DNA from 3 places in the Pseudomonas baetica genome. Region 2 is predicted to be linked to each of the others. Evidence: riboswitches for the same ligand, from Rfam matches in the RefSeq annotation. Region 2 holds a riboswitch; each other region holds the start of a gene.
What was found. A riboswitch is a leader RNA that binds a small molecule or an ion and turns the genes downstream of it on or off. The one in region 2 is predicted to bind cobalamin.
Positions count from the first base shown of each region.

Region 1: another riboswitch for cobalamin. It lies ahead of cobW (cobalamin biosynthesis protein CobW); the one in region 2 lies ahead of cobO (cob(I)yrinic acid a,c-diamide adenosyltransferase).
Region 3: another riboswitch for cobalamin. It lies ahead of ATI02_RS08305 (CbtB domain-containing protein); the one in region 2 lies ahead of cobO (cob(I)yrinic acid a,c-diamide adenosyltransferase).

Region 1 covers NZ_PHHE01000001.1:6,676,235-6,683,865, reverse strand. Annotated here, with positions in the region: gene cobN (cobaltochelatase subunit CobN) at 1-3,563, opposite strand, end outside; gene cobW (cobalamin biosynthesis protein CobW) at 3,567-4,637, opposite strand; cobalamin riboswitch at 4,738-4,950, opposite strand; partial or broken gene ATI02_RS31010 (IS4 family transposase) at 5,044-5,478, opposite strand; partial or broken gene ATI02_RS31005 (IS3 family transposase) at 5,488-6,336, opposite strand; gene ATI02_RS31000 (IS256 family transposase) at 6,399-7,631, opposite strand, start outside.
Region 2 covers NZ_PHHE01000001.1:664,716-672,346, reverse strand. Annotated here, with positions in the region: gene ATI02_RS03045 (cobyric acid synthase) at 1-1,146, opposite strand, end outside; gene cobD (threonine-phosphate decarboxylase CobD) at 1,143-2,135, opposite strand; gene cbiB (adenosylcobinamide-phosphate synthase CbiB) at 2,128-3,036, opposite strand; gene bluB (5,6-dimethylbenzimidazole synthase) at 3,033-3,683, opposite strand; gene ATI02_RS03025 (cobyrinic acid a,c-diamide synthase CobB) at 3,680-5,080, opposite strand; gene cobO (cob(I)yrinic acid a,c-diamide adenosyltransferase) at 5,077-5,688, opposite strand; cobalamin riboswitch at 5,770-5,999, opposite strand; gene ATI02_RS03015 (hypothetical protein) at 6,153-6,737, shown strand; gene ATI02_RS03010 (PQQ-dependent sugar dehydrogenase) at 6,804-7,631, shown strand, end outside.
Region 3 covers NZ_PHHE01000001.1:1,802,375-1,810,005, forward strand. Annotated here, with positions in the region: gene ATI02_RS08275 (fatty acid cis/trans isomerase) at 1-344, shown strand, start outside; gene ATI02_RS08280 (acyltransferase family protein) at 526-1,539, shown strand; gene nfuA (Fe-S biogenesis protein NfuA) at 1,598-2,182, shown strand; gene cobM (precorrin-4 C(11)-methyltransferase) at 2,327-3,073, opposite strand; gene ATI02_RS08295 (cobalamin biosynthesis protein) at 3,154-3,567, opposite strand; gene ATI02_RS08300 (CbtA family protein) at 3,564-4,265, opposite strand; gene ATI02_RS08305 (CbtB domain-containing protein) at 4,277-4,474, opposite strand; cobalamin riboswitch at 4,598-4,819, opposite strand; partial or broken gene ATI02_RS08310 (IS4 family transposase) at 5,015-5,871, shown strand; one part of gene ATI02_RS08315 (IS3 family transposase) at 5,935-6,190, shown strand; one part of gene ATI02_RS08315 (IS3 family transposase) at 6,190-7,097, shown strand; partial or broken gene ATI02_RS08320 (transposase) at 7,453-7,631, opposite strand, start outside.

The sequences.
Region 1 (7,631 bases), 6.0 Mb from region 2:
TTGACCCCGTCGATCCATTTCGGATTCGCCGCCCGCGAGCGGATCACCCGGTTCAGCTCCTCTTTCAAGGTGCGAATCTTCGGCAGATCCGGCTGACTGTGATCGCCGTGGTAACTGGCCGCTGCTTCGCCGCGCAGGGTTTCCACGGCCGCGAGCATGCCGCCCTGGAACTGGTAGTAATCGTTGGAATCGAGCAAGTCGTGCTCGCGATTATCCTGATTCTGCAACACGGCTTGCACCTGACTCAGGCGCTGGACGAATTGTTCGCGAGCCGCCGTGCCTTCGTCGGAGCCGCCATAAGCATAGGCGCCCCAGTTCAGGTAAACCTCGGCCAGATCCTCGCGGCTCTGCCACAAACGGCCGTCAATCGCACCCTGCACGCCGGCGCCATAGGCACCGGGTTTGGCGCCGAAGATTCGCCACCCGGCCTGACGCCGCGCGGCCTCTTCATCCAGACCCGACTGCAGCAGCGCCTCGCGTTCTGCGCGCACTTTGGCGGCCAAGGGGTTGAGATCATCCGGCTCGTCCAGCGCGGCAACCGCTTGCACGGCCGCGTCGAACAGCCGGATCAAGTTGGCGAAGGCATCGCGGAAGAATCCGGATACCCGCAACGTCACATCGACACGCGGGCGATCCAGCAGGCTCAGCGGCAGAATCTCGAAATCATCGACACGCTGACTGCCGGTGGCCCACACCGGACGCACGCCCATCAGCGCCATGGCTTGGGCGATGTCGTCGCCGCCAGTGCGCATGGTCGCGGTGCCCCACACCGACAAGCCCAGCTGGCGCAAGTGATCGCCGTGATCCTGCAAGTGCCGCTCAAGAATCAGCGTGGCCGACTGGAAGCCGATGCGCCATGCGGTGGTGGTCGGCAGGTTACGCACGTCGACCGAATAGAAGTTGCGCCCGGTGGGCAATACGTCGAGGCGACCGCGGCTGGGTGCGCCACTCGGGCCTGCCGGGACGAAACGGCCGCTCAAGGCGTCGAGCAGGCCGCGCATTTCAGCGGGACCGCAGGCGTCGAGGCGTGGGGCGACCACTTCGCGCAGGTGGTCGGTGATTGCACTCACTTCCATCCAGCCCGGCCCCTGCGGGAGCGGACTTGCTCGCGAAAGCGGTGGTTCAGTTAAATCTTTAGCGACTGACACGACGCCTTCGCGAGCAGGCTCGCTCCCACAGGGAATTTGCAGGGATTCGCAGATCAACGCAGTAGCGAATAGTTCAAGGCGTTCGCGGGTATCGCCGGCAGTGCGCCAGATTTCGTCGCTGACCGATACCAGCTCAACCGGACGCGGGCCAAGCCACGGATCAGCCAGTGCGCAATCGAGTGGATCAAAACCCAACTCGAACGCCTTGGCCAATGCGCGCAGCAAACTCGACTGCGCGCCCTTGCCGTCACCACGCGGAATGTGCAGCAACGCCAGCAACGTATCAATGCGCAAACGCCCGGTCGGCGACTCGCCAAAGATGTGCAGGCCATCGCGGATTTGCGATTCCTTCAGATCACACAAGTAGGTGTCGAGCCGCGGCAGCCAGATCGCCGCATCGGCGTCGCTGTCCAGTGCTGCGTCGAGCTGCAGTTCACGATCGATTTGCGTATCGCGCACCAGTTGCAGAATGTCGCGTTGCAACTCGCGGGCACGGCGCGGATCGAGCAGCTGCGCTTCGTAGTATTCGTCGGCCAACAGCTCCAGATTACGCAGCGGGCCATAGGTTTCGGCGCGGGTCAGCGGCGGCATCAAGTGGTCGATGATCACCGCTTGTGTGCGTCGTTTGGCCTGGGCGCCCTCGCCCGGGTCGTTGACAATAAACGGATAAATGTTCGGCAGCGGCCCGAGCAACGCATCCGGCCAGCAGTTCTCGGACAGTCCGACACCTTTGCCCGGCAGCCATTCGAGGTTGCCGTGCTTGCCGACGTGGATCACGCCGTGGGCGCCATAGGTGTTGCGCAGCCAGAAATAGAACGCGAGATAACCGTGGGGCGGCACCAGATCCGGATCGTGATAGACCGCGCTCGGATCGACCTGATAACCCCGCGCCGGTTGAATACCGACAAAGGTCAGGCCCAAACGCAGACCGGCGATCATCATGCGCCCGTCGCGGCACATCGGATCGTTTTGCGGCGGGCCCCAACGCTCGACCACCGCCGCACGGTTGGCGTCAGGCAGTGCATTGAACATCGCCAGATAATCGTCCATCGCCAGACTTTGCTGGCACGGGCGCAGATCAATCGTGTCGAGATCGTTGCTGACGCCGCCGAGCAATTGCTGGATCAGCTCGGTGCCGGTTTTGGGCAACTCTGCCGTGACCGGATAGCCCTCGGCCTGCAACGCACGCAGGATATTCAGCGCCGCCGCCGGCGTATCGAGGCCGACGCCGTTGCCGATGCGTCCGTCGCGGGTCGGGTAATTGGCAAGGATCAACGCGATGCGTTTCTCGGCGTTCGGCACCCGCGCCAGATCGATCCAGCGCCGCGCCAGTTCGGCGACAAAATCCATGCGCTCCGGTTGCGCGCGGTAGCAGACCACATCGGACTGACTGCGCTCGCTACGCCAGGCCAGATCCTTGAAGCTGATCGGCCGGCTGATGATGCGCCCGTCGAGTTCCGGCAGGGCAATGTGCATCGCCAGATCCCTTGGCCCAAGGCCCTGCTCGCTGTCGCGCCAGCCGGGCTCGTTGTCCTGGGCACAGATCGCCTGGATCACCGGGATATTGCGACGAAACGGCCGCAGATGCGGCGCTTCAGGGCTGGACTGGGCGAAACCGGTGGTGTTGAGAATCACCCCCGCTTCGACTTCATCCAGCCAGTCCTCGACCACCGACAGACAGCCGGGCTCTTTCAGACTGGCCACCGCGATCGGCAACGGATTCAATCCAGCAGCCTGCAGGCGCTGGCAAAAAATATCGATGAACGCGGTGTTCGCCGCTTGCAAGTGCGAACGGTAAAACAGCACCGCCGCCACCGGTTGCTCGGGCAGCCATTCGGCTTGCCAGTCACTCAGTGCGGCAGAAGTTTTGTGCGGATGGTAAATCGCCGTGCGCGGCAGCGTTTGCGGCTCACCCCAAACGTAATCGCGGGCCAGCCAACGGTTGGCCAGACAACGAAAGAAGTCCAGCGCGTTGCCCATGCCGCCTTGGCGCAAGAACTGCCAGAGTCGATCGCGATCCTCGGCTGCGACGGTGCTCAGATCGCTGAGTTCCGGATCAGGGCGATCGTCACCCGGCACCAGAATCACCTGCACACCGCGCTCAGTCAGCTCGATCAGACGCTCGACGCCATAACGCCAATAAGCAATGCCACCATGGAGCGAGATCAGGATCACCTTGGCGTGGCGCAACACTTCGTCGACGTACAAATCGACCGAGGCGTGATTCTGCACCTGCATCGGATTGGCCAGACGCAGGCTCGGATAATCCTCGGGCAACTGCTGCGCGGCTTCGGCGAGCAGCGCCAGACTGGAATCACCGCTGCACAGGATCACCAGCTCGGCGGGGGTTTGGCCAAGGTCGGCAATGTTGTCATCCGAGACGAAACCGCCGGGCTGGGTCCTGAGCAGGTGCATGGCTTAAACGCTGAGCGCGGCGCGCAGTTGCGCCTCGAGTTGCGCCGCGTCGAGCTCCTGACCGATCAACACCAGACGCGTGACGCGTGCCTCATCGGCACCCCACTGACGGTCGAAGTGCTTGTCGAAACGCGTACCCACACCTTGAATCAGCAAGCGCATCGGCTTGTTCGGGATCGCCGCGAAGCCCTTCACACGCAGGATGCCGTGCTGGACCACCAGTTGCGTCAGCGCATCGAGCAGCAGGCTTTCGTCAGCTTGCGGCAGTTCGATGGAGATCGAATCAAAGGCGTCGTGATCGTGGTCGTCGTGATCGTCATCACCGTCGTGGTGGTGATCGTGATGGCTGTGGCGGCTATCGATGTGTTCTTCGGAACCGGCGCCGAGGCCGATCAGCACGTCCAGCGGCAGGCGGCCGTTGCTGGCTTCGATGATTTTTACTGCGGGCGGCAGCTCTTCGGCGACTTCAAGGCGCACGCGCGCGAGGTCTTCCGGGCTGGTCTGGTCGGCCTTGTTGAGGATGACCAGATCGGCGCTGGCCAGTTGGTCAGCGAACAGTTCGTGCAGTGGCGATTCGTGGTCCAGGTTCGGGTCGAGTTTGCGCTGGGCGTCGACCTGATCCGGGAACGCGGCGAAAGTGCCGGCGGCCACGGCCGGGCTGTCGACCACGGTGATCACCGCATCAACAGTGCAGGCACTGCGGATTTCCGGCCACTGAAAGGCTTGCACCAATGGTTTCGGCAGGGCCAGACCGGAGGTTTCGATGAGGATGTGGTCGAGGTCACCACGACGTGCCACCAGCTCGCGCATCACCGGGAAGAATTCTTCTTGAACGGTGCAGCACAGGCAGCCGTTGGCCAGTTCATAAACGCGACCGGAGGCTTCTTCTTCGGTGCAGCCGATGGTGCACTGTTTGAGGATTTCACCGTCAATGCCCAACTCGCCGAACTCGTTGACGATCACTGCGATGCGGCGGCCCTGAGCGTTATCGAGCATGTGCCGTAGCAGCGTGGTTTTGCCCGAGCCGAGGAAGCCGGTGACGATGGTGACGGGGAGTTTGGCCAGTGTTTTCATCGGTATGCCCTTTGGCAAAGTGGCGGGCATACGGGACGAGAACCGGCACCGCGCGTGCGTGCCTGGAGAGTTCGCCACCGGATCACCCCGCCCGGTTGTAGTGAGAATCTGTGACGAGGCAGGTCTCCTGGCTGACGGTGTTCAGGCGCTGGGCCTGGCGTTCGTTGCGCCTTCCCGCGGGCTCTGTGGATTGAGCTGGCAGTGGCTTGGCAACGAACTTCACCGTTCACAGTTGCGGGGGCAGCCGCGGCATTGACCGCGTTCCCTTCTTAGCTTCGGCATGGGCCGAAGAACCTCGAAAGCGCAAGGCTACGCATGGCTTGCTTATGGGTCAATGTTTGGATTGGGGGCATATCCGTTGCTGCGGCTGGGGCCGCTGGCGGTTTCGCTCTTACAGCCATCCCTTTCAAGGTCTTTTAGTTTTGGCAGCCTTGATTACTCTGTCCGTTGAAACATGCGCATGCACCGCCGTGCCTTGGACCCATGTCTTGGGCTTAGGCACCTTGGGGCCACGGGGGCTTTTCGCAACTTGTTTGGGTTGGATGTTGCTGGCCAGCTCTAGTAAGCGCTGGGCCAGTTTTTCCAGAGGAATGACGGGAAGATATTCCGAAGGCAGCGCAATCTGCATTCCCTCATAACCACTCCTGACCTGAACCGCCAAGTGATAGGTCGAGGCTTCCCAGCCGTCAGGCTGGGTATCCCGGTGAGCTTGCTCGACGCTTCGTTTGAGGACGGCCAGGACGTTGTAGGCCAACACCGCCGTGGCGAACCCGAGTAAGGTAGCCTTTGGGCTGCCAAGAGTTTCGATTTCACTTTCCAGGATCGCTTCCAGTCGCTGGAACTGTAGTGGTCAACTAATCCCGGACACGACGTTAAGTTTTTTCTCGGCCTGAGCTGGGGCCAGTCCGTTGTTGAATTGGTGCGGTCTAATCCAGTTGTACCGATGCATCAGGTAATGACTGATGTCGCGGTGCGCTTCTTGAGCTGTCATGTAGCCCACGGTCGGTATCCATTCAGTTTTCAAGCTGCGAAACACACGCTCCATCGGCGCGTTATCCCAGCAGTTTCCACGACGGCTCATGCTTTGGCGCATGCGGTAACGCCAGAGCCGTTGGCGAAACTGGCGACTGCCATATTGCGAGCCCTGATCCGAGTGAAACAGAAGCCCTTGAGGCCTGCCACGCTGTTCGTAAGCCATGTCCAACGCCTTGATGACCAGATCCGCATCCGGCTTGTTCGACAGCGCCCAGCCCACCACTCGGCGCGCGTAAAGATCCATAACGACAGCCAGGTAATGCCATTTCCCTTGAGCCCAGATGTAGGTGATGTCGCCACACCAGACCTGATTCGGCGCCGGCACATCAAACTCTCGATTCAATATGTTCGGAATGTCAGGCCGCTCAACCGTCGCTTGTTTGTAGGCATGTGATCCAGGTTGTTTACTGACCAACTCCAGTTCCCGCATCAGGCCTCGCACCTTGAACCGCCCAATTTGCTCGCCGTCTTCCTGCATCATCGACACGATGCTGCGGCTACCGGCGGCGCTTCGACTTTGCGTAAACAGTTCGTTAACCCGGCTGCGCAACCGAAGCCGCTCAACGTCTGGAGTTCGGCGCCTGAGACGATGGGCGTAGTAACACGAACGAGTGACGTCAAAGACTGCGCAAAGCCAATCAACCGGCTCTTGGGGGCTCAGTTGATGAGAGTGTCAGATTTTTTGTGTGCGGGCCGGTAATGGCCTGCCGTCAGGCAGGCCGGGTTTTACCAGGTCGGCCTGATAAATCGATCTCCGTACAGAATCGCAAATTGGTTCATCGCACTCTTCCAGTCATGAGCCGCCGAGCCCCAGTTTGCCGTGATGTTACGCAGCCCAAGCCAGATCAGCTTGGTCGCTGCGTCATCCGTCGGGAAGTGGCCCCGGGTCTTGATGATCTTGCGTAGCTGAGCGTTGATGCTTTCGATAGCGTTGGTCGTATAGATCACTTTTCGAATGGCAGGCGGGAAGACAAAAAATGGAATCACTCGATCCCAGGCTCGTCTCCAGGCCGCCACCACCGTTGGGTATTGCTTACCCCAAGGGCCATTTTCAAAGGCATCCAGTGCTTCCTCAGCCGCTTCTGCGTTGATGGCTTGATAGATCGGTTTTAGCGCCTTGGCCAGCTCACGGCGCTTGTCCCACGCCGCGTAATCGAGGCTGTTGCGGATCAAGTGGACGATGCATGTTTGCAGCGTTGTTGCCGGAAATACTGCGCTTAGCGCCTCTGGCATGCCTTTGAGACCGTCAGTCACGGCGATCAGCACGTCCTCTACGCCGCGGGTCTTGAGGTCGTTGAAGACCTTCATCCAGAACTTCGCACCCTCGGTGTTTTCGATCCAGATACCAAGAATATCGCGCGTTCCATCGGGTAAAACACCCAGCGCCAAGTAAATCGCCTTGTTGCGGACAAGGCCTTCTTCTCGGATCTTGACCCGCAGCGCATCGAAGAAAATGACTGGGTACATCGGCTCAAGCGGTCGCTGTTGCCACGCACCAATTTCCTCCATCACCTCGTGCGTGACTGAGCTGATGAAGTCATGGGAAACGTCCGTCCCGTATTGCTCAGAGAGGAAAGCGCGGATTTCTCGAACGGTCATGCCTCGGGCATACATGGCGATGATCTTGTCATCAAAACCGGTGTAACGCCGCTCATGCTTGGGGATCAGAATGGGGGCAAAACTGCCATCCCGATCACGGGGAATCTCCAGCCGCAGCGGGCCATCCCCCGTCAAAATCGTCTTGCCCGTTTTGCCATTGCGCTGGTTGGTTTCATCCTCTGGGCGCTGCGCGCCCGGCGGATACCCCAGGTGGTGACCGAGCTCGGCACTCAATGCTCGCTCAATCAAGGCCTTCTTGAAGGCCGCAGAAGCGTCTTCAATAGCCTCTGCGGTAATCAGCCCCTCACCGAACTCTTCGAGCAGCTCCTTGGGGATTTTTGGTAGGTCACGCAGGGGTTT
Region 2 (7,631 bases):
AGCATCTTCCAGCGCCAGACGTCCACGCACGTTGCGTAATTGCTTTTCGGCTTCGAGCTGCGTTGTAAACGCCAGCAACCCCAGCCCGGCGCTGGAACCCGGTGCGCCTTCCAGACCCAGTGGATCGTGCACCTGCTCACCAAGCATTTGCAGACCGCCGCAAATCCCCAGCAACTTTCCGCCGTAACGCAGATGACGACTGATGGCTGTGTCCCAGCCATTGGCGCGCAGATAGGCCAAGTCACTGCGCACGCTCTTCGAGCCGGGCAAAATGATCAGGTCAGCCGCAGGAATCACCTGCCCCGGGCCGACAAATTGCAGATCGACCTGCGGATGCAGACGCAGCGGATCGAAATCGGTGTGGTTGCTGATGCGCGGCAGCACCGGCACCACCACTTTCAGCACTTGCTCGGCCTTGTCGGCCTGACGCTGATCAATGCCGTCCTCAGCCTCTAGGTGCAAATCCATGACGTATGGCAACACGCCGACCACCGGCTTGCCGGTGCGCTGTTCCAGCCAGTCGAGGCCCGGTTGCAGCAAGGCGATGTCGCCGCGAAAACGGTTGATGATGAAGCCTTTGACCCGCGCCTGCTCGCTCGGCGACAGCAACTCCAGCGTGCCGACCAAGTGGGCGAAAACGCCGCCGCGATTGATGTCGGCAATCAACAGCACCGGGCAATCCACCGCTTCGGCGAAGCCCATGTTGGCGATGTCGCCGGCACGCAGATTGATCTCCGCTGGCGAGCCTGCGCCCTCGACCATCACCAGCGGATACGCTGCGCTGAGCCGTTCGTGGGAGGCCAGCACCGCTTTCATCGCGATGGCTTTGTAGTCGTGATAGGCGACGGCGTTCATGCTGGTGACGGCGCGACCATGGATGATCACTTGCGCACCGGTATCGCTATTGGGCTTGAGCAGCACCGGGTTCATGTCGGTGTGCGGTTCAAGAAACGCCGCTTGCGCCTGCACCGCTTGCGCGCGGCCGATCTCGCCGCCGTCAGCCGTCACGGCACTGTTGAGCGCCATGTTCTGCGGTTTGAACGGCACCACGGCAACGCCCTGCCGGGTTGCCCAACGACACAGTGCCGTTACGAGCGTGCTTTTCCCGGCGTCGGACGTGGTGCCTTGCACCATCAGGGTTGTCATTGGGGTTCCTTGGCGAAAGCTTGCAGCGCTTGTTCGAGACGGGACTCTTCAGCGGCATTGGCGGGCAGGCCAAAACGCAGACTGCTGTTGTGGGTGAAAATGCGCAGGAGGATGCCGCGTCGGGCCATGAATTGGTGCAGCGTTTGCGCGTGTTCGGTGATCAGCCACTGAAACAGCGCGCAACCGCCCTGGGGTTTGAAGCCATAGCGCCCAAGCAAAAGCGCCAGCCGCGCGCTCGCTTCATCGCTGCGAATTCGCTGGCGCGCCTGGCCTTCGAAGTCTTGCAGACATGCCTGACCGAGCACCCGCGTCGGCCCGCTCACCACCCAAGGCCCGACCTGTTCAGCGAGCAATCTGAGCAACTTGCGCTCAGCCAGCACAAAGCCCAATCGAACCCCGGCCAGACCGAAGAATTTGCCGAACGAGCGCAACACAATCAGGCCAACCTGATGGGTATGCGCCGCCAGACTCAGTTGCGGCGTGTTGTCCATGAACGCTTCATCAACCACCAGCCAGCCGCCGCGCTGGGCCAGTCGTGCATGCCAGTCGAGCAGGCGCGCCGGGGTCAGGCTCAGGCCGGTCGGGTTGTTCGGATTGACCACCACCAGCACGTCGAGGCTGTCGAGAAAGAACTCGACTTCCTGCTCCAGCACTTCGCGCACGATATAGCCGCTGCGGCGCCAGGCTTCAGCGTGCTCGGCGTAACACGGCGACAGCACGCCAACCTTGCCCGCCCGACGCAAACGCGGCAGCAACTGGATTGCCATTTGCGAACCGGCCACCGGCAGCACTTGCGATGCACCGTAGTAATCACACGCTGCCTGCTCCAGACCGTCATCGGTTTCCGGCAGTCGCGCCCAGGCGCGCAGCGGAATTTCCGGGATCGCAAATGGCCACGGCGCCAGGCCGCTGGAGAGGTCCAGCCAGTCCGCCTCGGCGATGCCGTAATCGAGTGCAGCCTTGCGCAGCCGGCCACCGTGCTCAAGCATAGAATTCAGCCCCCACGCAGAGAATCAGCAGCCATAACCATACGCCGCGCTGAACCAATTGCCAGCCACGGTCAATGGAATCGGCATCGGCCTGAACGCCTTCGCCGAGTTGCGGACGCTCATGCAGTTCGCCGTGGTAAATCGCCGGGCCGCCCAGTTCCACGCCCAGCGCACCGGCACCGGCCGCCATCACCGGGCCGGCGTTGGGGCTGTCCCACTTCGGCGCCTGGGTACGCCAGCACTTCAGGGCCAGCCGGGTTTTTCCCAGCAGCGCGTAGGTCAACGCCACAAGGCGTGCGGGAATGTAGTTGAGGACGTCGTCGATTTTTGCCGCGCACCAGCCGAAACGCTCGAAGCGTTCGTTGCGATAACCCCACATCGCGTCGAGGGTGTTGCTCAAACGGTAGAGAACGACGCCCGGTGCGCCAGCCACGACAAACCAGAACAGCGCGGCGAACACCGCGTCACTGCCGTTTTCCAGCACCGATTCGGTGGCCGCGCGGGCGACGGCGGTGCTGTCGAGTTCGCTGGTCTGGCGGCTGACCAGATAACCGACACGTTTGCGCGCTTCGTCCAGATCATCAGCGCGTAACGCTTTGGCCACCGGCTCGACGTGTTCGCCGAGGCTGCGCATGCCGAGGGCGCAATACAGCGCGACAATCTCGACGATCCAGCCCACGTAGGGCGCCCAGGAAAACGCGGTGGCAAGCAACGTCAGCGGCAGCACCGCGATCACCCACGCGGTGACGCCATGACTGCGCCAGCCGCGCCCGCCAGCGTTGAAACGTTGCTCGATGCGCCCGGCAAAATTGCCGAACGCCACCAGCGGATGCCAGCGTTTCGGTTCACCCAGCAGCGCATCCAGCGCCACTGCGGCGACACTCAACAACGCCACACTCATTGACTCACTCCCCAATAATTTTCATACAGCAACTCATTGAGCGGCCGCGCCTGCGCCCACCCTTCGAGTACCAGCATCGGCGCCGGATAGAATTCCTTGACCGGCCCCAGGCACAAAACCGCCAGCGGCTTGGCCCCGGCCGGCAGTTGCAACAGGTCGGCGAGTGCCTGCGGCTCGAACAGCGAGACCCACCCCATGCCCAGACCTTCAGCACGCGACGCCAGCCACAGGTTCTGGATCGCACAGGACAGCGAAGCCATGTCCATTTCCGGTAGCGTGCGACGCCCGAAGATGTGTTTTTCGCGATCATCCATCAACGCGGCGACCAATACTTCAGCGCAGTCGTTGATGCCTTCGACCTTGAGTTTCATGAACTCATCGCTGCGCTCGCCGAGGGCTTCGGCGGTGCGGATGCGTTCTTCTTCAACGAGGTTCTGAATCTGCCCGCGCAAGGCGCGATCACTGATGCGGATGAAACGCCACGGCTGCATCAGACCGACGCTTGGCGCCTGATGCGCGGCTTCGAGCAGCCGGCGCAGCAGTTCAGGCGCGACGGTGCCGCCGGTGAAGTGGCGCATGTCGCGGCGTTCGGCGATGGCTTTGTAGACCGCTGCGCGCTCGGCTTCGGTAAATGCGTTGTCGGTCATGGCCCTTTCGCGAGCAGGCTCGCTCCCACAAGGGATCGCATTTCTTCAGTCACCACCGTTTCAACTGTGGGAACGAGCCTGCTCGCGAAGGCGGCTTCGGAGTCAGGCGCAAACAGTGCAGCGATAGCCACCGGATTCGACGGAAAATAAAAGTGCACATAAGACGCCGTCATCCGTCCTTCCCGATAAACCGCCTCGGCCCCACGCCCACCATTGGGGCTCAGGCCCCGGGCAATCGGCGTCAATTCAGTGGAGGTCAGGGAGTGGTGATAAGTGTGGCCACGCAGCGAACCTTCCGGCAGATCGACCGCTTGCAGCGCCAGCGCCGCCAGACGTTTTTGCATCACCGCATCACCTGCCAGCAAACCGACCAGCTCAGCGCGCGTGCCTTCAACATCGGTCAACGAATCGAGCAGATAGAGCATGCCGCCGCATTCAGCGAGCAACGGTTTGCCAGCGGCATGATGCGCACGGATGGCGTCGAGCATCGCGGTGTTTTGCGATAACGCCACATGGTGCAATTCCGGGTAACCGCCGGGCAGATACAGGCTGTCCGCCTCAGGAAATTGCGTGTCGCGAATCGGCGAGAAGAAACTCAACTCAGCGCCCATCGCTCGCAGCAAGTCGAGGCTCGCGCCATAGGTGAAGGCAAAGGCTTCATCGCGGGCGACGGCGATGCGCACATCTTTTAATAAGGGCTCTGCGGTGATGACTGCAGGCGCGGCAAACTCCACGGCCGGTGGCAGCGCTACCTCGCAACTGCTGGCAAGCGCTGCGGCAGCCGCGTCGAGGCGCATATCGAGGTCATTCAGTTCACTGGCCTGAACCAGACCAAGATGACGGCTCGGCAGTTCGATGCCGGTCTCACGGGACAACGCGCCGTACCAGCGCAAACCTTCGGTGAGGCTGCCTTCGAGCAATTGTGCGTGACGCAAAGTGCCGACCCGATTGGCCAACACGCCAGCGAACGGCAGATCCGGCTGATACTTCGCCAAGCCCAGCGCCAATGCGCCAAAGGTCTGCGCCATGGCCGTGCCGTCGATCACACCGAGTACCGGCACGCCGAAATGCCGCGCCAGATCGGCGCTCGACGGCGCGCCGTCAAACAGGCCCATCACGCCTTCGATCAGAATCAGATCGGCTTCAGCGGCGGCTTCCCACAGGAGGCGACGGCTTTCCTGTTCGCCGACCATCCACATGTCCAGTTGATAAACCGGCGCACCGCTGGCGCGCTCGAGAATCATCGGATCGAGAAAGTCCGGCCCGCACTTGAACACGCGCACCTTGCGCCCCTGATTGCGATGCAAACGGGCCAGCGCGGCGGTGACGGTGGTCTTGCCCTGACCGGAGGCCGGCGCGGCGATGAGTACCGCCGGGCAGTGACGTGGTTGATTCAAAGTTCGACGCCTTTCTGCGCTTTGATGCCGGCCTGGAAGGCGTGTTTGAGCATGCCCATTTCGGTGACGGTGTCGCCCATCTCGATCATTTCCGGCTTGGCGCCGCGACCGGTGACGATCACATGCTGCATCGGCGGACGCGCCTGCAAGTCGCTGAGCACCTGATCGAGGTCGAGGTAACCGTGCTTGAGGGCGATGTTCAATTCATCCAGCACCACCAGACCGATCGACGGGTCGCGCAGCAGTTCGCGGGACACGGCCCACGCGGCTTCGGCGGCGACGATGTCGCGTTGACGGTCCTGGGTTTCCCACGTGAAGCCTTCGCCCATCACATGGAAGCGCACCTGCTCGGGGAAGCGGCGGAAGAACAGCTCTTCGCCAGTACTGTTGCGGCCCTTGATGAACTGCACCACGCCGCACTGCATGCCGTGGCCCATGGCGCGGGCGAGCATGCCGAACGCCGAGCTGCTTTTGCCTTTGCCGTTACCGGTGAGCACCAGCACCAGCCCGCACTCGTCAGGCGAGTTGGCGATGCGTTCGTCGATTACGGCTTTTTTGCGCTGCATACGCGCCAGATGGCGTTCGTCACGCTCGGGGGAATCAGTCATGGGGGAGCTCTCCGTTGAGGCTGGATAACGGCGGGCAGGCACAAGAATAGACGGCAAAAAGCCTGGCATCGCCCACCGTGATGCCGCTGGATGGATCAGGCCGGTCTCCGGGCTCATGAGCGGCGTTCGCCTGACTGCGCGCCTTCCCGCTTCTTTCGAAGCAGTGGCTCAAGGCGCAGTTTTCACTCATTTACCGTTGCGGGGGCAGCGCCGGGATCGTGGTTGTGCCTGCTCTGCAGACAACCCTCACCGGCTTCCCTGTTTCACTCTGTCGACGCACGTCACAGAGCACCTGAAACAAGCCGCGAAGGTTAGAGGGTTGGGGGTTGAGCGTCAATTAAAGAGGGGTCCATCGGGCGAATAACTGCCGTCGATCAATTATCTGACGCCAATCTTGTGCCACACTCTCAAGAGTGATATCAAAGAGCCACAATCTCACATCACACAAGAACAAGGTGAGCCACATGCAAGGCATGATCATCAGCAACCCGCGCCTGGAATTTCTACGCCCGGTGCTGGAACGCTGGTTTGACTGTATCGACCGTTACAACGCCGTGCGCGGCGACAGCGACACGCCCTACTGGCATGACGAGAAAGCCAACCTCGGCTTGCTTTCAGCGGCGGCCTGGATGGCCGAAATGGTGACACTGGAACAGACCGCTACCCGCAAGCAGAACGAAGAAGGCGAGCGCAATGCCCGCGCCGATCTGTTCCTGGCGGGTACCGAAGACCGCGCTTACATTCAGGCCACGCAACGCTGGCCGCGAGTCAACAACCTCAACCTGACCCAAGCCCTGCTGGAGATCACCAGCGACGCCAAACGCATCAGCTTCGCCAGCGACCTCAAGCTTGGCTGCCTGTTTGTCGCCCCGCAAAAAGCCCAACACAGCGCCAGCCCCGAAGAACTCCAAGACATGGTCGACGACCTGCAAAAGGAACATACCTGCGCCGTCGCCTGGTATTTCCCCTACGCCTACCGCAAGTTGCGCAGCGAAGCCGGCAACTATCATCCGGGCATCGCCGTACTGTTCAAAGAGGCCCGCGGTTGAGCAGTTGAACCATCGGGCTTGCGCGCTCCTCTATGATTAAGAATGCATTCATAGGGAAGATCAGCAATGCGCAAGACCCAGCTCGCTCTCGTTATCGCGCTCGCCGGAGGGCTCGCCGCCTGCGGTGAATCCTCCAGCCTGCAAGTCACCGACGGCACCGGCCCGTCACCGAAACTGCCCGAACCGAACAAAACCCTGATCCCGACGGTGAACATCGCCCCGGCGATCGGCTGGCCCGAGGGCGGCAAACCGACTGCGGCAGCAGGCACCCAAGTGGCAGCGTTTGCCGAAGGCCTCGATCATCCGCGCTGGCTTTACGTGCTGCCCAATGGCGATGTGCTGGTGGCAGAAACCAATGCCCCGCCCAAACCCGACGACAGCAAAGGTATTCGTGGCTGGGTGATGAAGAAAGTCATGGGCAAGGCCGGCGCCGGCGTACCGAGCCCGAATCGCATCACCTTGCTGCGCGACGCCGACCACGATGGCGTGGCGGAGACCCGCACGGTGTTTCTACAAAATCTCAATTCGCCGTTTGGCATGACCCTGGTCGGTAATGATCTGTATGTCGCCGATACCGATCGCTTGCTGCGCTTCAATTACGAGCCCGGCGCAACCGAAATCAAGTCGCAGCCGATCAAGGTCACCGATCTGCCGGGCGGCACACTGAACCATCACTGGACGAAAAACGTGATCGCCAGCAAGGACGGCAGCAAGCTGTACGTCACCGTCGGCTCGAACAGCAACGTCGGCGAAAACGGCATGGACCAGGAACAAGGTCGCGCGGCGATCTGGGAAGTGGACCGGGCCACCGGCAATCATCGGATTTTTGCCTCGGGCATCCGCAACCCTAACGGCCTTGCCTGGGAGCCTACCAGTGGCGCGCTGTGGACAGCG
Region 3 (7,631 bases), 1.1 Mb from region 2:
TCTACAGCCTGTTGCGTAACCGCGCCCATAGCAACGTGGCGTTCTTGCTCGGTGAGTCGCTGCGTTATCAGCCGGGGCTCGACACGCTCACGATCTATCCGGGTGTGCTCAGCAGTTATCCGAACTTCATCTTCAACGTTCCTGCCGAACAAGTGCCGGCGTTTGTCGATGCGATGGAAAGTGCCAAGGACGCCAATCGTTTCGAGAAAATCGTCGAACGTTGGGGGATTCGTCGCAGCCATCCGCAATTCTGGATGTATTTCCACGATCTGAGCCAATACATCCACGAGACCGAACCGGTGGAAGAGGGCGTACTGGACATGAACCGCTACGAGAATCTTTGATCGTTTGAGGCTGGCCTGCTGTCACAGCTTCAGGTAACACACAAATCCCCTGTGGGAGCGAGCCTGCTCGCGAAGGCGGAGTGTCAGGCACCGAATCCATTGAATGTGCCATCGCTTTCGCGAGCAAGCCCGCTCCCACAGGGTGAAGTGGTGTTTTTGGGAATGTGGACAGGAGCCATCGATGTTGATCTCAGTACAGGCCCTGCGTGCGCTCGCCGCGTGGACGGTGGTCTGTCACCACTTCATGCAGATTTTTTTCGATTTCCAGGCGCGTGGGCCGGTCGGTCAGATGTTCATCGACAAAGGCGCGGTAGGGGTCGATATCTTCTTCGTCATCAGTGGCCTGGTGATTTTTCTCTCGACCGAAAACAAGACCCTGCGGCCCGGGCAGTTTCTGCTGTATCGGCTGTTTCGTATCGTCCCGGCGTATTGGCTGTATACGTTGCTGATGGCGTTGCTGGTGGTTTACGCGCAGCCGCTACTGCCCGACCAGACAGTGGACTGGGGTCATTTTCTATCGTCGCTGCTGTTCATTCCCACGGAGAATCCCGGCGGGTACGGCATCTATCCGACATTGAATGTCGGCTGGACGCTCAATTACGAAATGCTGTTTTACGTGCTGTTTGCCTGTGCGCTGGTGTTTCGCTGGCAGGTTCGCTTGCTGGTAGCGGCGGCGCTGCTGTTTAGTGCCTGTCAGGCGTTTGGCTGGATTAATGAGTTCTACCGTGCGGACATCGTTTACGAGTTTTTGCTCGGCATCGGCATCGGCGTGCTCTATCGCCGTGGATTGATCGGCGCGGGGTTGGGGTTGCCGTTGCTGGGGATCATCGGCGCATTGCTGGCGATTTATCACCTGGCGCCGGCGCCGAGGCTACTCAATTGGGGCCTGCCAAGTGCGGTGCTGGTCATGGCGTGCATGGCACTGGAGCGTTATGTCGAGCGCAGTCGGGTGCTCAAGCTGTTGGGCGATTGCTCCTATTCGGTCTATCTGATGCATGTCCTGGTGCTGTCGGCCGGTGGTTTCGTGGCGCAGCGCTTCGGGATCAACCCTTATCTGATGTTCGGCGTGTGCGCTTTGGCTATCGGCGTCGGCTCGTGGTTGAGCTACGAATGGGTGGAAAAACGCAGCTACCGTTGGCTCAAGGCGCAGATTTACGACAAACCCGGCGAGAATCTTTCCCGACAAAAATACTAGGACTTTGTCCGGCGCAATGATTGGCGTAAACTCCGCCACAAGCCTGCGAGGAGTTTCCATGACCGCTATTACCATTACCGACGCCGCCCACGATTACCTGGCCGATCTGCTCTCCAAGCAGAACACCCCAGGCATCGGCATCCGCGTCTTCATCACCCAGCCTGGCACCCAGTACGCTGAAACCTGCATTGCCTACTGCAAGCCGGGCGAAGAAAAACCCGAAGACACGGCGTTGGGGCTGAAAAGCTTCACCGCTTATATCGATTCGTTCAGCGAAGCCTTCCTGGATGACGCGGTAGTCGATTACGCCACCGACCGCATGGGCGGCCAGTTGACCATCAAGGCGCCAAACGCCAAAGTGCCGATGGTCAACGCCGATAGCCCGGTCAACGAGCGCATCAATTACTACCTGCAAACTGAAATCAACCCGGGGCTGGCCAGCCACGGCGGTCAGGTCAGCCTGATCGATGTGGTTGAAGACGGCATTGCCGTGTTGCAGTTCGGTGGCGGTTGCCAGGGCTGCGGCCAGGCCGACGTGACCTTGAAGGAAGGCATCGAGCGCACCTTGCTCGAGCGTATTCCTGAGCTCAAGGGCGTTCGCGACGTGACCGACCACACGCAGAAAGAAAACGCCTACTACTAAGGTGTTCGCTGCGGACATGAAAAACGGCGCCCCGTGAGCGCCGTTTTTTTATGGGTGAAATGTGCCGACGCCTTCGCGAGCAAGCCCGCTCCCACATTTGATCGCATTCCAAATGTGGGAGCGGGCTTGCTCGCGAAGAGGCCCTCATGGGCGATACAAATGTGCATGCCCCGCGCGATATAAAGATGACTCGCTAAACACCTCACTCCCCAACACCCGCCCGACCAGAATCAACGCCGTGCGCCGAAACCCTTTGACGTCAACCTTCTCGGCAATGTCCGCCAGCGTCCCCACTACCCAATCCTGATCCGGCCACGTCGCCCGGTGGATCACCGCAATCGGGCAATCGGCGCCGTAATGCGGCAGCAGTTCAGCGATGATCTTCTCCAGATGATTGACCCCCAGATGAATCGCCATGGTCGCGCGATGCTGCGCCAGACTGGCCAACTCTTCACCCGCCGGCATCGCGGTTTTATCGGCGTAGCGAGTCAGAATCACGCTCTGCGACACATCGGGCAGGGTCAGTTCGGCACCCAGTAACGCCGCACACGCCGCTGTCGCCGTCACCCCGGGAATGATTTCGAATGGAATATCCAGCTCGCGCAAATAGCGAATCTGCTCGCCAATGGCGCCGTAAAGACTCGGATCCCCCGAATGCACTCGCGCTATATCCTGGCCCTTGGCATGGGCGGTTTTGATCAGTTCGATGATCTGTTCCAGATGCAGTTCAGCGCTATTAACCACTGTCTCTGCCTGGTGACCGTCCAGCACCGCCGCCGGTACCAGCGAGCCTGCATAGATGATCACCGGGCAACTGCGGATCAGCCGCTGGCCTTTGACGGTGATCAATTCCGGGTCGCCGGGGCCTGCGCCGATGAAGTAAACGGTCATCGTTGAATCCTTTGGAAAAGAGGTGCAGCCATGCTTCAGATGAAGATCGCTCATGATCGATGGCGGGGATTATCGGGATTTTACGCAGCGCCGGCCAATGCCAGCGTTGCCTGAGCGTATTTTTGCCGGGAAATCAGCAGTTTTGCCGGTGCCTGAATCAACTGTTCAGCGAGCGCCAGTGCGGCACTTTCGGCGACGCCGTAGCAACCGGTGCGTTCGTAGGCGATCTGCGAATGGTGACTGAGCTGCTGTTGATAGCTGGCCAATTGTTCGCTGCTGAAATACAGCAACGGCAGGGCCAATTGTGCGGCGAGTTCTTGCAAACCTGGCTCATCGCGTTTCAAGTCGATGCTGGCCAAGGCCTTGACCGCTTCGAGCTCAATGCGATGGGCCTGCAAGGCTTGATCGAGTAACGCGCGTAATGTGCTGGCGGGGCAGCCGCGCTGGCAGCCCAGGCCGACCACGAAGGTCGGCGCTGCGCTGTCATCGGTCATAGGTGGTATTGACCTTCGCTTTTGCGGCGGAACAACCAGGCACTGATCAGGCCCAGGGCCAGCCAGAACGCCACGTTGGTCAACTGCGAAGCGATTTTGAACTGTGCCTCAAGCGCTTCTGGCGCCAGCATCGAATGCACTTCCGGCTGAGGTGCACCGATGACGTGCGGCACAGCGAGGATCGCCACACCGAGGATCTTCATCAGCCAATGGCGGCTGAACGCGATCAACGCCAGGCCGACGGCGGTGGACGCGGCTGTGCTGATCCACCAGAGCTGCCGTGAAGCCAGATCCGCCGCAGCAGTGCCCGGCAATTCCGGCGGCAAGCCCAAGGTCGGTGCCAGCACGAAAGTGGCGTAGCCGGCCAGGCCCCAGAGCAGACCTTGCGAAGTTTTGGTCGGCGCGCGCAGGGTGTAGAGACCGGCGAGCATCAGGGCAAAACCGACGGCCACCACCAGATTGCCGCCCGTGGTCGAGACCACACGCTGCCAGCCATCTTCCGGTTCCCAGGCTTCGGCGTCGTGGGTGTGGGCAGCCGTGCCAGCTGCATGTTCGTGTACTTCAGCCGCAGGTTCGGACTTTTCATAGGTTTCGGCCTGCAGAATCAGCGGCGAAACCCAGAAGCTTTGCAGCAGGGTGAGGAGCAGGGCGGCCAGCAGACCGCTGAAACCTGCTGTTTGCGCAATACGCTTGATCATGTCGGCAGGTCTCAGTGGCACGGGAACGCGGCGCTGTGGCGGGTATCGTGAGCGGCGTTGTGCACCGCTTCGATGTGCGAGAAACCGGCGAAATAGACGAGGCTGGCGCCCAGGATCGACGCGAAAATGGCGGCGGTCAGGCGTTGGCTCAGGGTGGTGGTGCTGGAGATCTTGTCGGTGTTGCTGGCGGTGCTGCTGATGATCGACATGGCGCTTCCCTCTGGAGTGTCAGCGGGGTCATAGAGCGCATGAAAACCCCTGCGGGTCGGGCTCGCAGAGGTTCGAACAGCGCCCGCCCACCGCGGGTTTGTTATGTTCAGCGACGCATGACTGCGGGCTGTGTGTTGCGGGCCGGTCTCCGGGCTCACGAGGGGTTGGCGTCAGGCCGACCTGCAAGCGTCACCTTCCCATGCCGTTGGGGCACAGTGGTTTTGACGCTTCGCTCGCTTACCGTTGCGGGGGCAGCACCGGACTGACATGGGCTTGAGTAAAGCACATGATTCACCGGTTTCCCGTTTCACCCTGTGAAGGGCACCCGTAACAAGTTGCGTAGGAGAGCATGAGGGGGGGATTTGAGTCAATTGGAGGGGGCATATCCGTTGCTGCGGTAACGGCGGCTTAGGGTTTCGCCCTTACGGCCATCCCTTTCAAGGTCTTAGGTAAAATCCCCTGATACTTCAGCCAGGAGGACCCGAACGATGTGGGCCGATGTTCTAGCGCGTTTCGAGAAAAAAGCACCTGCCAGTGTCATGGCCAAATTGGCGCTGGAGCAGGCCATTGCGCCTGAGTGGATTGATCAGGTCTTCGAAGAGCATCGGCAACGGCAGTATTCTCGTGAGCTACTGTTCTCGACCATCATCAAGCTGATGTCCCTTGTTTCATTGGGCTTGAAGCCATCCCTGCACGCCGCCGCGCGGCAACTGGAAGATCTTCCTGTCAGTTTGGCTGCCCTCTACGACAAGATCAGTCGTACTGAACCTGCGCTGTTACGCGCTCTGGTCACAGGTTGTGCGCAACGTCTGACTCCGACCATCAAGGAGCTGGGCTGCACCAAAACGTTGCCGGAGTGGTGGACGGCAATCATTTGGCTTCCACTGAGAAACGTCTGGGCGCTCTACGCCATGAGCGAGGCGCCGCTCGTCCTGGCTTTTCGGTGGTTGTTTACGACCCCGATCTCGATCAGGTCATCGACCTTCAGGCGTGTGAGGATGCCTACGCAAGCGAGCGTGTTTGCGTGCTGCCTCTACTGGCCAATGCCGAGCCAGGCCAAGTGTGGCTGGCTGATCGACTCTATTGCACGCTCCCGGTCATGGAGGCTTGTGAGCAGGTCCAGACGTCCTTTGTCATTCGTCAGCAAGCCAAGCATCCACGCCTGATTCAAGAGGGTGAGTGGCAAGAACCCGTGCCTGTGGAAACAGGCACTGTGCGTGAGCAGATCATCCAGGTCAGAGGCGGTTACCAATGTCGGCGTGTCGAACTGACGCTTCATTCGCCAACAGACTCGGGTGACAGCAGCTTGATGTTCTGGAGCAATCTACCCCAGAGCGTCAGCGCGCAGCAGATCGCGCAACTCTATCGCCGTCGCTGGAGTATTGAAGGTATGTTTGTAGTGGTCTAATGAAACCGGACACCCATTTAGGCGAGAATGCTCGCCAGATAGAGGTGTCTGATGACCAAACAACGTCGTTCTTTTTCCGCTGAATTCAAACGCGAGGCCGCAGGCCTCGTGCTCGATCAAGGCTATAGCCATATCGAAGCCAGCCGCTCGCTTGGTGTGGTTGAGTCCGCGTTGCGCCGCTGGGTTAATCAGCTTCAGCAGGAGCGCACTGGCGTTACTCCGCAGAGTAAAGCGCTGACGCCAGAGCAACAGAAAATCCAGGAATTGGAAGCTCGAATCGCTCGACTTGAGCGGGAGAAATCCATTTTAAAAAAGGCTACCGCGCTCTTGATGTCGGAAGAGCACGAGCGCACGCGCTGATTGATCAACTGAGCCCCCAAGAGCCGGTTGATTGGCTTTGCGCAGTCTTTGACGTCACTCGTTCGTGTTACTACGCCCATCGTCTCAGGCGCCGAACTCCAGACGTTGAGCGGCTTCGGTTGCGCAGCCGGGTTAACGAACTGTTTACGCAAAGTCGAAGCGCCGCCGGTAGCCGCAGCATCGTGTCGATGATGCAGGAAGACGGCGAGCAAATTGGGCGGTTCAAGGTGCGAGGCCTGATGCGGGAACTGGAGTTGGTCAGTAAACAACCTGGATCACATGCCTACAAACAAGCGACGGTTGAGCGGCCTGACATTCCGAACATATTGAATCGAGAGTTTGATGTGCCGGCGCCGAATCAGGTCTGGTGTGGCGACATCACCTACATCTGGGCTCAAGGGAAATGGCATTACCTGGCTGTCGTTATGGATCTTTACGCGCGCCGAGTGGTGGGCTGGGCGCTGTCGAACAAGCCGGATGCGGATCTGGTCATCAAGGCGTTGGACATGGCTTACGAACAGCGTGGCAGGCCTCAAGGGCTTCTGTTTCACTCGGATCAGGGCTCGCAATATGGCAGTCGCCAGTTTCGCCAACGGCTCTGGCGTTACCGCATGCGCCAAAGCATGAGCCGTCGTGGAAACTGCTGGGATAACGCGCCGATGGAGCGTGTGTTTCGCAGCTTGAAAACTGAATGGATACCGACCGTGGGCTACATGACAGCTCAAGAAGCGCACCGCGACATCAGTCATTACCTGATGCATCGGTACAACTGGATTAGACCGCACCAATTCAACAACGGACTGGCCCCAGCTCAGGCCGAGAAAAAACTTAACGTCGTGTCCGGGATTAGTTGACCACTACAAGTTAAGCAATAAAGCTGTGTGCCTTCGTGGTTGAATATAAGATAAGCGCCTGGGGGCGGAGCTGGCAGAAAATCTTTAATGAGTGTGTCTGTAGAGGTGTTTATCATCTTAATAGATTCACTTTGATGAAAAGAAGCTACTCGGCTACCGTCTTTGCTTATGGCTAAATAGTATCCAGTAAAGGTTGTGAATCTTTTTATAATTTTTCGGGATAGGGTGGAGAAGATTATAAGGCCTTTATTGTAAGCGCTAGCATATATTTTTTCGCCATTTGGTGTTATCACCAGAGAGTGTCAGATTTTTTGTGTGCGGGCCGGTAATGGCCTGCCGTCAGGCAGGCCGGGTTTTACCAGGTCGGCCTGATAAATCGATCTCCGTACAGAATCGCAAATTGGTTCATCGCACTCTTCCAGTCATGAGCCGCCGAGCCCCAGTTTGCCGTGATGTTACGCAGCCCAAGCCAGATCAGCTTGGTCGCTGCGTCATCCGTCGGGAAGTGGCCCCGGGTCTTGATGATCTTGCGTA